Regions from separate parts of the Mesorhizobium sp. P2_C7 genome, predicted to be linked through region 2. Evidence: riboswitches for the same ligand, from Rfam matches in the RefSeq annotation. Region 2 holds a riboswitch; the other holds the start of a gene.
What was found. Region 2 has a riboswitch for cobalamin ahead of AC1D2G_RS04775 (aromatic ring-hydroxylating oxygenase subunit alpha). Riboswitches for the same ligand answer to the same signal wherever they lie in the genome.
Positions count from the first base shown of each region.

Region 1: it holds a riboswitch for cobalamin, as region 2 does, so the genes downstream of both, AC1D2G_RS30370 (CbtB domain-containing protein) here and AC1D2G_RS04775 (aromatic ring-hydroxylating oxygenase subunit alpha) in region 2, are expected to answer to the same signal.

Region 1 covers NZ_JBFUDW010000019.1:59,885-64,090, forward strand. The annotation lists gene cbiB (adenosylcobinamide-phosphate synthase CbiB) at 1-552, shown strand, start outside; gene cobO (cob(I)yrinic acid a,c-diamide adenosyltransferase) at 576-1,199, opposite strand; gene cobU (bifunctional adenosylcobinamide kinase/adenosylcobinamide-phosphate guanylyltransferase) at 1,201-1,716, opposite strand; gene AC1D2G_RS30365 (CbtA family protein) at 1,709-2,512, opposite strand; gene AC1D2G_RS30370 (CbtB domain-containing protein) at 2,528-2,707, opposite strand; cobalamin riboswitch at 2,744-2,940, opposite strand; gene AC1D2G_RS30375 (aromatic ring-hydroxylating oxygenase subunit alpha) at 3,082-4,206, shown strand, end outside.
Region 2 covers NZ_JBFUDW010000001.1:988,579-992,784, reverse strand. The annotation lists gene AC1D2G_RS04790 (ABC transporter ATP-binding protein) at 1-1,091, shown strand, start outside; gene AC1D2G_RS04785 (DUF680 domain-containing protein) at 1,167-1,406, opposite strand; gene AC1D2G_RS04780 (DUF680 domain-containing protein) at 1,476-1,676, opposite strand; cobalamin riboswitch at 2,188-2,389, shown strand; gene AC1D2G_RS04775 (aromatic ring-hydroxylating oxygenase subunit alpha) at 2,504-3,751, shown strand; gene AC1D2G_RS04770 (FAD-binding oxidoreductase) at 3,832-4,206, shown strand, end outside.

The DNA.
Region 1 (4,206 bases), on a different contig from region 2:
GCCGGTGTCAGCCGCGCGGCGATCGAGAGCCTGGCCGAGAATTTTTCCGACGGCATCGTTGCTCCCGCCTTCTGGACCGGCGTCGGCGGGTTGGCCGGAGGCGCTGCCTACAAGGCAGCCAACACCGCCGATTCGATGATCGGCCACCGCACCCCGCGCCACGAAGCGTTCGGCTGGGCGGCGGCGCGCTTCGACGATTGGATCAACCTGCCGGCATCGCGGCTGACGGCGCTGTTGATCGTGCTGGCCGCATTCCTCGTCAGGGGTGCTGATGCGAAAAACGCCTGGCATGCCGTGTGGCGCGACGCGAAAAAACACCGCTCGCCCAATGCCGGCTGGCCGGAAGCGGCGATGGCCGGCGCGCTCGGCCTGGCGCTTGCTGGACCACGCAGCTATGGCGGCGTGCTGGTCGACGACGTCTTCATGGGCGAAGGCGGCCGCCGCGAAGCCGACAGCATCGACATCAGGCAGGCGCTGAAACTCTATCGTGTCGCCGATTATCTGCTGATCGCGCTGTTCGGTTTGGTCTCGGCAATCGTCATCGTCGCGTGATCGGGCCTGCTGGTTAAGGCTAATCAGAACTCGATGCCTTGCTGCGCCTTCACGCCCGCCGAGAAATGGTGCTTGGTCACACCCATCTCGGTGACGAGGTCGGCCGCCTCGACCAGTGCCGGCTTGGCGTTGCGGCCGGTGACGACGACATGCAGGCCCTCGCGCCGCGCCTTCAGCGCCGCAACCACTTTGTCGAGATCGAGATAATCGTAGCGCAGCGCGATGTTCAGTTCGTCGAGCACCAGCAGGCTGATCGATGGATCGGCCATCAGTTCGAGCACTTTGGCCCATGCGGCTTCGGCTGCGGCAATGTCGCGCTTCAGATCCTGGGTTTCCCAGGTGAACCCCTCGCCCATGGCGTGCCAGACGACGCGGTCGCCAAAGGCGGCGAAGGCATCCTTCTCGCCGGTGTGCCATTTGCCCTTGATGAACTGGACGACGCCGACACGCTTGCCGTAGCCGAGCATCCGCAGCGCCAGACCAAAAGCGGCGGTGGTCTTGCCCTTGCCCGGCCCGGTGTTGACGATCAGCAGCCCCTTCTCGATCGTCTTGGCCGCCACCTCGGCATCCTGCACCGCCTTGCGCTTGGCCATCTTGGCGCGGTGGCGTTCTTCATCCCGGTCGGTCTTGTTGTCGATATCGGTCATTTCATTTCACCTTGAGCGGCAGCCCCGCCACCATCAGCAGCACCGTGTCGGCGACAGCGGCCACCTGCTGGTTGAGTCGGCCGGCGGCATCGCGAAAACGGCGCGCCAGTGCGTTGTCCGGCACGATGCCTTGGCCGACTTCATTGGACACGACGAACCAGGGCCCGCGCGGCCGCGACAGCACGTCCGCCAGCCGACGGCATTCAAGGTCGAGGTCGTGTTCGGCCAGCATATGATTGGTCAGCCACAGTGTCAGGCAGTCGACAAGCACCGGCTGATCGTCCGGCAAAGCCTCGAGCGTGCCGGCGAGATCGAGCGGTGCGTCGATGGTCGCCCAGCCCTCGCCGCGCCGCGAGCGGTGCAACGCGATACGCTCACGCATTTCGTCATCATAGGCTTGCGCCGTGGCGATATAGGTCCATGGCGAGGGTGGAACTGTCGCCAGGGTTTCGGCATGCGCGCTCTTGCCGGAGCGCGCACCGCCGATGATGAAGGTCAGCTTGCTGCGATCAGGCAAAGCTGTCGCGCAGGCTGGTCGCGGTGCCGGTGAAGCGGCCGCGCACCACGCCGACGACGGCGCCGAGCACCAGCCAGAACACCAGGTTGGTCACTGTGACCGCCACCACGAACTGGTGGTGCAGGCCTTCCGGGATCGGCGTCTCGAAACTGTCGGGCTGCGGTGCGCCGACAATATGCGGCGCGACGATCAGCAGGACGGCAAGGATCGCGAGCGGCAGCGACTTGCGGAACGCAATCAGGCCGAGACCCGCCGCGGTCGCCACCACGGTTGCCCACCACCAGATCTGGCGCTGCGTGAGATCGGCCGCCGGCATCGCGGGCAATTCCGGTGGCAGGCCGAGGCCTGGTGCCAGCGTGAACACGGCAAAGCCGGCGAGGCCCCAGAACACGCCCTGGCGCCAATTGCCGATGCCGCCGGCGAATTCGGAAACCGCGACCAGGATCAGCGCAAAACCGATGCCGGTGACGATATTGGCGACAACGCTGAAGGCGAAACGCTCGAAACCGTCGGCCGGCGCCCAGCCTTCGTCTTCCGCGGTCGGAGTGGCTGCTTCCGCAGGCGCCGGGGCGGCAGAGCTCATTGCATTCGCCGCCTGAGCGGCTGTGCTCATGGCGCTGGTATCGGTTGCAGCCGTAGCGGCATGGTCATGATGGTGGCCGCCGCCGGCCTGTTCGTAGACTTCCGCCTTGAGGATCAGCGGCACGGTGGCATAGGCCTGCAGGCAGGCGAGAACGACGCCGGCCACGAGCCCTGCGATCGCCGCGATGAACACGACGTTGCGAAACAGGTTCATGATGTCAAATCCTCGTCAGTGGCAGGGAAACGCCATCGAATGGCGATAGTCGTGAGCCGCATTGTGGACCGCATCGATATGCGAGAAGCCGACAAAGCCGACAACGAAGATGCCGAGCAGCGCCACGAGTGCAAGCTGCATGAAGCGCGACTGCGAGGAGACGGAGGCGCCGAGGGAGACGGAAGCGGTAGTCATGTCTTGTCCTTTCACCCTCCACCCGAGGGCATCGAAGTCAGTTTCCTGTCGCCGGCAGGTCTCCTGGCTCGCGGATCAGCGCCCTTCCCCACCTTCCCGAAGAGAAACCTTCAGTGGCATATGGAGAGGACTACCGCACACAGTTGCGGGGGCAGCCACGGCATTGGGCAACAAGTCCGCCCGCACCGCATTCCCTCTTGGCTCCAAACGGAACCGACGACAAGCGCGACTATAGGGAAAATCGCCGCGACCGGCAAACCAAATTCCGCCGACAACCAGCGCGATTGCGCCATCCAGATAAATCGGGTCTCCGGCACAACAATTGACAATTCCCGTGGTCAGGTGTCGGCTGACAAATCCACAGGAAGCCAGCCATGCAGCCCATTGCAAGCGAGCGCGATCCCTACAACGGCCTGACCCGGGCCGAACCGACGCTGCCATCGTCGGCCTATTGGGATGCGGACAGTTATCAGCGCGATCTCGACGCCATCTGGTACAAAAGCTGGCTGCTCGTTTGCCGCGAGGCCGACCTTGCGCAGCCGCTTTCTTTCCGCACCTTCCGCGTCGGCACGCAGGAAATTTTCGTACTGCGCGACGAAACTGGCGAATTGCGCGCTTTTCACAACACTTGCCGCCATCGCGGCTCGCAGCTTTGCCAGGAAGGCGAAGGCCGGCTGAAGGCGCGGCTCATCACCTGCCCCTACCACGCCTGGTCCTATTCGCTGCGCGGCGACCTCGTGCGCGTGCCGTCGAAGTCGCTGCCGGAAGGCTTCGACAAGGCCGATCATCCACTCTATCGCGTGGCGCTCTCGATGTGGCGCGGTTTTGTCTTCGTCAATCTGCAAGAGGACGCCGCCGGCTCGGCGGAAACATCCTTCGATCCGGCGTCCGGCAGTCTCGCCAACTGGCCGCTGGAAACGCTTGTTACCGGCCATGTGCTGCGCAAGGTAATGAACTGCAACTGGAAGATCTTTTGGGAAAACTTCAACGAGTGCCTGCATTGTCCGGGCGTCCACAAGGACCTGTCGCGGCTGGTGCCGATCTATGGCCGCGGCCTGATGGGCCGCCATGACGATCCCGAATGGTCCCGCCACGCCGACAATGACGCGCCGGAGTTTTCCGGCGGCCTGCGCGCCGGCGCGCAGACATGGTCGCGCGACGGACAGGCGCATGGGCCGGTCTTCACCGGCCTCACATCAGCCGAACGCGCCGCCGGCCAGACCTACGCCACCAACCTGCCGTCGATGTTCATCGTCGGCCATGTCGACTATATCAGGACCGTGCGGCTGGTGCCGCTTGGCCCCGAGCAGACCGAGCTTGTCGCCGAATGGCTGTTTGCGCCCGAGGCGCTTGATGCAACCGACATCGACAACATCGTCGCCTTCGGCAAACAGGTGCTGGAGGAGGATGCAGGGATCTGCGAGGTCAATCAGAAAGGTCTGCGCTCGATGCGCCATGCGGCCGGCGTGCTGATGCCCGAGGAGTACGACCTGCACCGC
Region 2 (4,206 bases):
AAGTGAAGAAGTCCTACGGCAATCTGAACATTCTCCACGGCATCGACCTCGATATAAAGTCGGGCGAGTTCATCGTCTTTGTCGGCCCGTCGGGCTGCGGCAAGTCGACATTGCTGAGGTCGATCGCCGGGCTGGAGGAAATCACCTCCGGCGAACTCAAGATCGCCGGCGAGGTCGTCAACGACGTGCCGCCGTCGAAGCGGGGCATCGCCATGGTGTTCCAGTCCTACGCGCTCTACCCGCACATGACGGTGTACGACAACATGGCGTTCTCGATGAAGATCGGCAAGGAGAACAAGGCCGAGATCGACCGCCGCGTGAAGCAGGCCGCGGAAATCCTGCAGCTGACCAAATATCTCGATCGCCTGCCCAAGGCCATGTCGGGCGGCCAGCGCCAGCGCGTCGCCATCGGCCGCGCCATCGTGCGCAACCCGAAGGTGTTCCTGTTCGACGAGCCGCTGTCGAACCTTGACGCGGCGCTGCGTGTCGCCACCCGCATCGAGATCGCCAAACTCAAGGAATCGATGCCCAACACGACCATGATCTACGTCACCCACGACCAGGTCGAGGCGATGACGCTGGCCGATCGCATCGTGGTGCTCAAGGAAGGCCATATCGAGCAGGTCGGCACGCCGATGGACCTCTACAAGAAGCCCGGCAATTTGTTTGTCGCCCAGTTCATCGGCTCGCCGGCCATGAACATCCTGCCGGCGACCATCGACAAGACCGGAAACCCGACCGTCGTCAGCCATGTCGGCGGCCGCAAGGCAAGCGTGCCGATCGCAACGCCGGCTTCGGCAAAGGGTGCCGCGGTGAGTTTCGGCGTGCGGCCGGAAGATCTGATCATCGCCAGCGGCACGGAGTATCTGTTCGAGGGAACGGTCGACTATGTCGAACAACTCGGCGAAGTCCAGCTTGTCTATGTCGACATCGGCCGCGCCGACCTGCCGCTGGTGACCAAGCTGCCTGGCAATGTCGAGGTCAAGCGCGGTGCGACGCTGCGGCTGAGCGCGGACGCCAACGACCTTCACATCTTCGACGCGGACGGGCACTCCTTCTCGCTCCGTCAGCCGGAAGTAAAGGCGGCTTGAGACAGAACCAAGTCTCGACACGAAAAGAGCGGCGGGCCAGGCCCGCCGCTCTTTTTTGGAAATCAACTTCGGCTGTTAGCGATTGCCGAAGAGGTCGCGGTCGGCGCTCTGAGGGGCGGACTTCTCTACGTCACCCGACGAATTGAGCAGCTTGCCGACGAAACCACCGCTGTTGCGGATCGAGCCCGTTTGAGAGTTGTCAACCGAACCGACGGCAGGCTGGTTGGCGCCATTCGAACCGTAGTTGTCGCTGGCGGCGAAAGCGCTGCCGGAGATCGCCACGACGGCGGCGGCAGCAAGCATGATCTTCTTCATTTCAAATCTCCTGAATTCTGGATTTCGCCAGGACGGCGGGAGAGCCCGCCGCCTTCTGGGAATCGGCTGTTAGTTATTGCCGAAGAGGTTACGGTTGCTACCCTGGGCAGGCGTCTGAGCAGCCGGCTCCGACTTCTTGGTCGAAGCAGTGTACGAGCTGTCGACAGCAGCGGTGGCTGCCGGGGCATTCGAACCATAGTGGTCGCTGTTCGCGAAGGCGCTGCCGGAAATGGCCAGAAGGGCGGCGGCAGTGAGGATGATCTTTTTCATTTTTTGGTACTCCAGTATTTCTTATTTTTGCCGTCCGTCTAGCGGCGTGTCTTGGGAAGAAATCGCGTCGTTCGGACAGCCCCGATGTGGGAGAGCCATCCAGCCATTTCCAATCACGAAGTTGTTCCGCGTGGACCAAGAATCCACCACTTGAAATTGCGCCAGGGGTTTCCACACTCAATGTTTTTCTAATTCATATCAAAGAGTTGTACGAAACAGGTACCCCGATCACCAACTGTGTCGGAGGCCCAGCGTTCACAAGTCCTGCACGCACAGTCAACAGAAACGAACCGTTCGGTTCGATTTTTGCGGCAGCTAATAGTCACTTTTCGATACCGTTAACCTTTTCTGCTTCCTGGCAAGGGGTCGGTTTCGGCGAGATTGGAGCCGGCTATGGTTGCCCAAGAGAAAGGCTTCCGCTTCGCGATCACCGACCGGAACGTTTCGCAAGCGTGTCGCGCCGCATGGATACGATGTCGTTTTCATGCCGATGACGCGCCCGCGATCGTGATTAGATCATGTCATCTCAGGTGCCGCTTCGTGACGACGAGGCGGAGAATTGGGAAGCCGGTCAGAATCCGGCGCTGCCCCCGCAACGGTGGTGGAGTTCAAGTCGCAACGGGAGACCACTGGGCGTCAGCCTGGGAAGGTGTCGCGATGGTCCGCAAGGACAACTCCAGAGCCCGGAAACCAGCCCGAGATGTCTAGACTCGACTGATCGCGGTGGGCGGTCAAGAGGCGGATAGTGCATGTCCGGCGCATCGCCGGCCTGCGTCCAATCCTTCCTCCGTCACCACCAGTTCAGTCCTTAGAAACGAGGACAGGACATGGATGCTCGCAACGACATGCTGAGGCTCTTGAGTGGCCGGCGGCAAGGCTTTTCGCTAGGACAGCCCTTCTACACCGATCCAGACTATTTCAAGCTCGACATGGAGCTGATCTGGTATCGCGACTGGCTGTTCATCGGTCATGATTGCGAGCTGCCGAAGCCGGGCAGCTACATCACGGCGCAGATTGGCGACTATCCAGTCGTGCTTGTCCGCGACCAGAAGGGCAATATCAACGCCTTCCACAATTCCTGCCGCCATCGCGGCAGCCGCGTCTGCAATTCCGACAAGGGCACGGCGGCAAAGCTGGTCTGCCCCTATCACCAATGGACCTACGAGTTGGACGGAAGGCTCTTGTTTGCCAGGCAGATGGCCGACGGTTTCGACAAGAGCCAGTTCGGCTTAAAGCCCGTCGCCTGTGAAAGCGTCGGCGGCTACATTTTCATCTGCCTGGCCAAGGAGCCGGCGGATTTCGCACCGATGCGCGCGATGATCGAGCCCTACCTTTTGCCGCACCGGCTGCGCGAGGCCAAGGTGGCGTTCGAATCGACCATTGTTGAGAAGGGCAACTGGAAGCTGGTCTGGGAAAACAACCGCGAGTGCTATCATTGCGCCGGCAATCATCCGGAGCTCTGCAAGACTTTTCCAGAGGCACCCACGGTGACCGGCGTGCAAGGCGCCGACAGCGACCCGGAAATGCTTGCGCACTGGGCGAAATGCGAAGCGGCCGGCCTGCCGAGCAAATTCCGCATCGATCCGGCCGGACAGTACCGCGCCACCCGCGCGCCGCTGCTGCGCGATGCCGTCAGCTACACGATGACGGGAAAGCGTGCGGTCAAGAAGAACCTGTCCGACAGCGTTTCGACCGACCGCATCGGTTCCTTGCTGCTCTATCACTATCCGACGACCTGGAACCACATTCTGGGCGACCACGCCGTCACCTTCCGGGTGTTGCCGATCAGCGCCACGGAGACCGCGGTGACGACCAAATGGCTGGTTCACAAGGATGCGGTCGAAGGCATCGATTACGATCTCGACGAACTCACCCACGTCTGGACCGAGACCAACGACCAGGACCGGCGGATCGTCGAGGAAAACGCCTTCGGCATCCTGTCGCCTGCCTACGAGCCCGGCCCTTATTCGGAGCTGCATGAGGGTGGCGTCATCCAGTTCGTCGAGTGGTACGCGTCGTTCATCGGCCCGCGCCTTGCCGAAGGCGGCCGGCCGGCGCTGCGCAGCGTTGCATAGTGCATGTCGCCCAAAAGTGCGCAGCGGTTTTGGGAACTCGACATGCACAGGGCAAGAGTGAGGACAAGAGGATGAATGCGATGACGGATCTCGGCCTCTATCGCCATCTCGACCAGATGACGCCCTGGAACGACCGGCTCCAGGTGCTGGAGGTGATCGGCGTCAGCGACGAAGCGCCTGATGTGAAGACCTTCACCTTCCGCTCCGACAACCAGACCTGGTTCCGCTACAAGCCCGGCCAGTTCGTGACGCTGGAACTGCCGACCGCCGACGGGCCGCTGATGCGCACCTATACGCTGTCGTCGTCGCCATCGCGGCCGTTCTCGATCGCGGTGACGATCAAGGCTCAAGCGGGCAGCATCGGCACACGCTGGATGTTCGACCATCTGACGCCGGGCTCGCACGTCAAGGCCTATGGGCCGACAGGCGACTTTTCGCTGCACAGCCACCCGGCC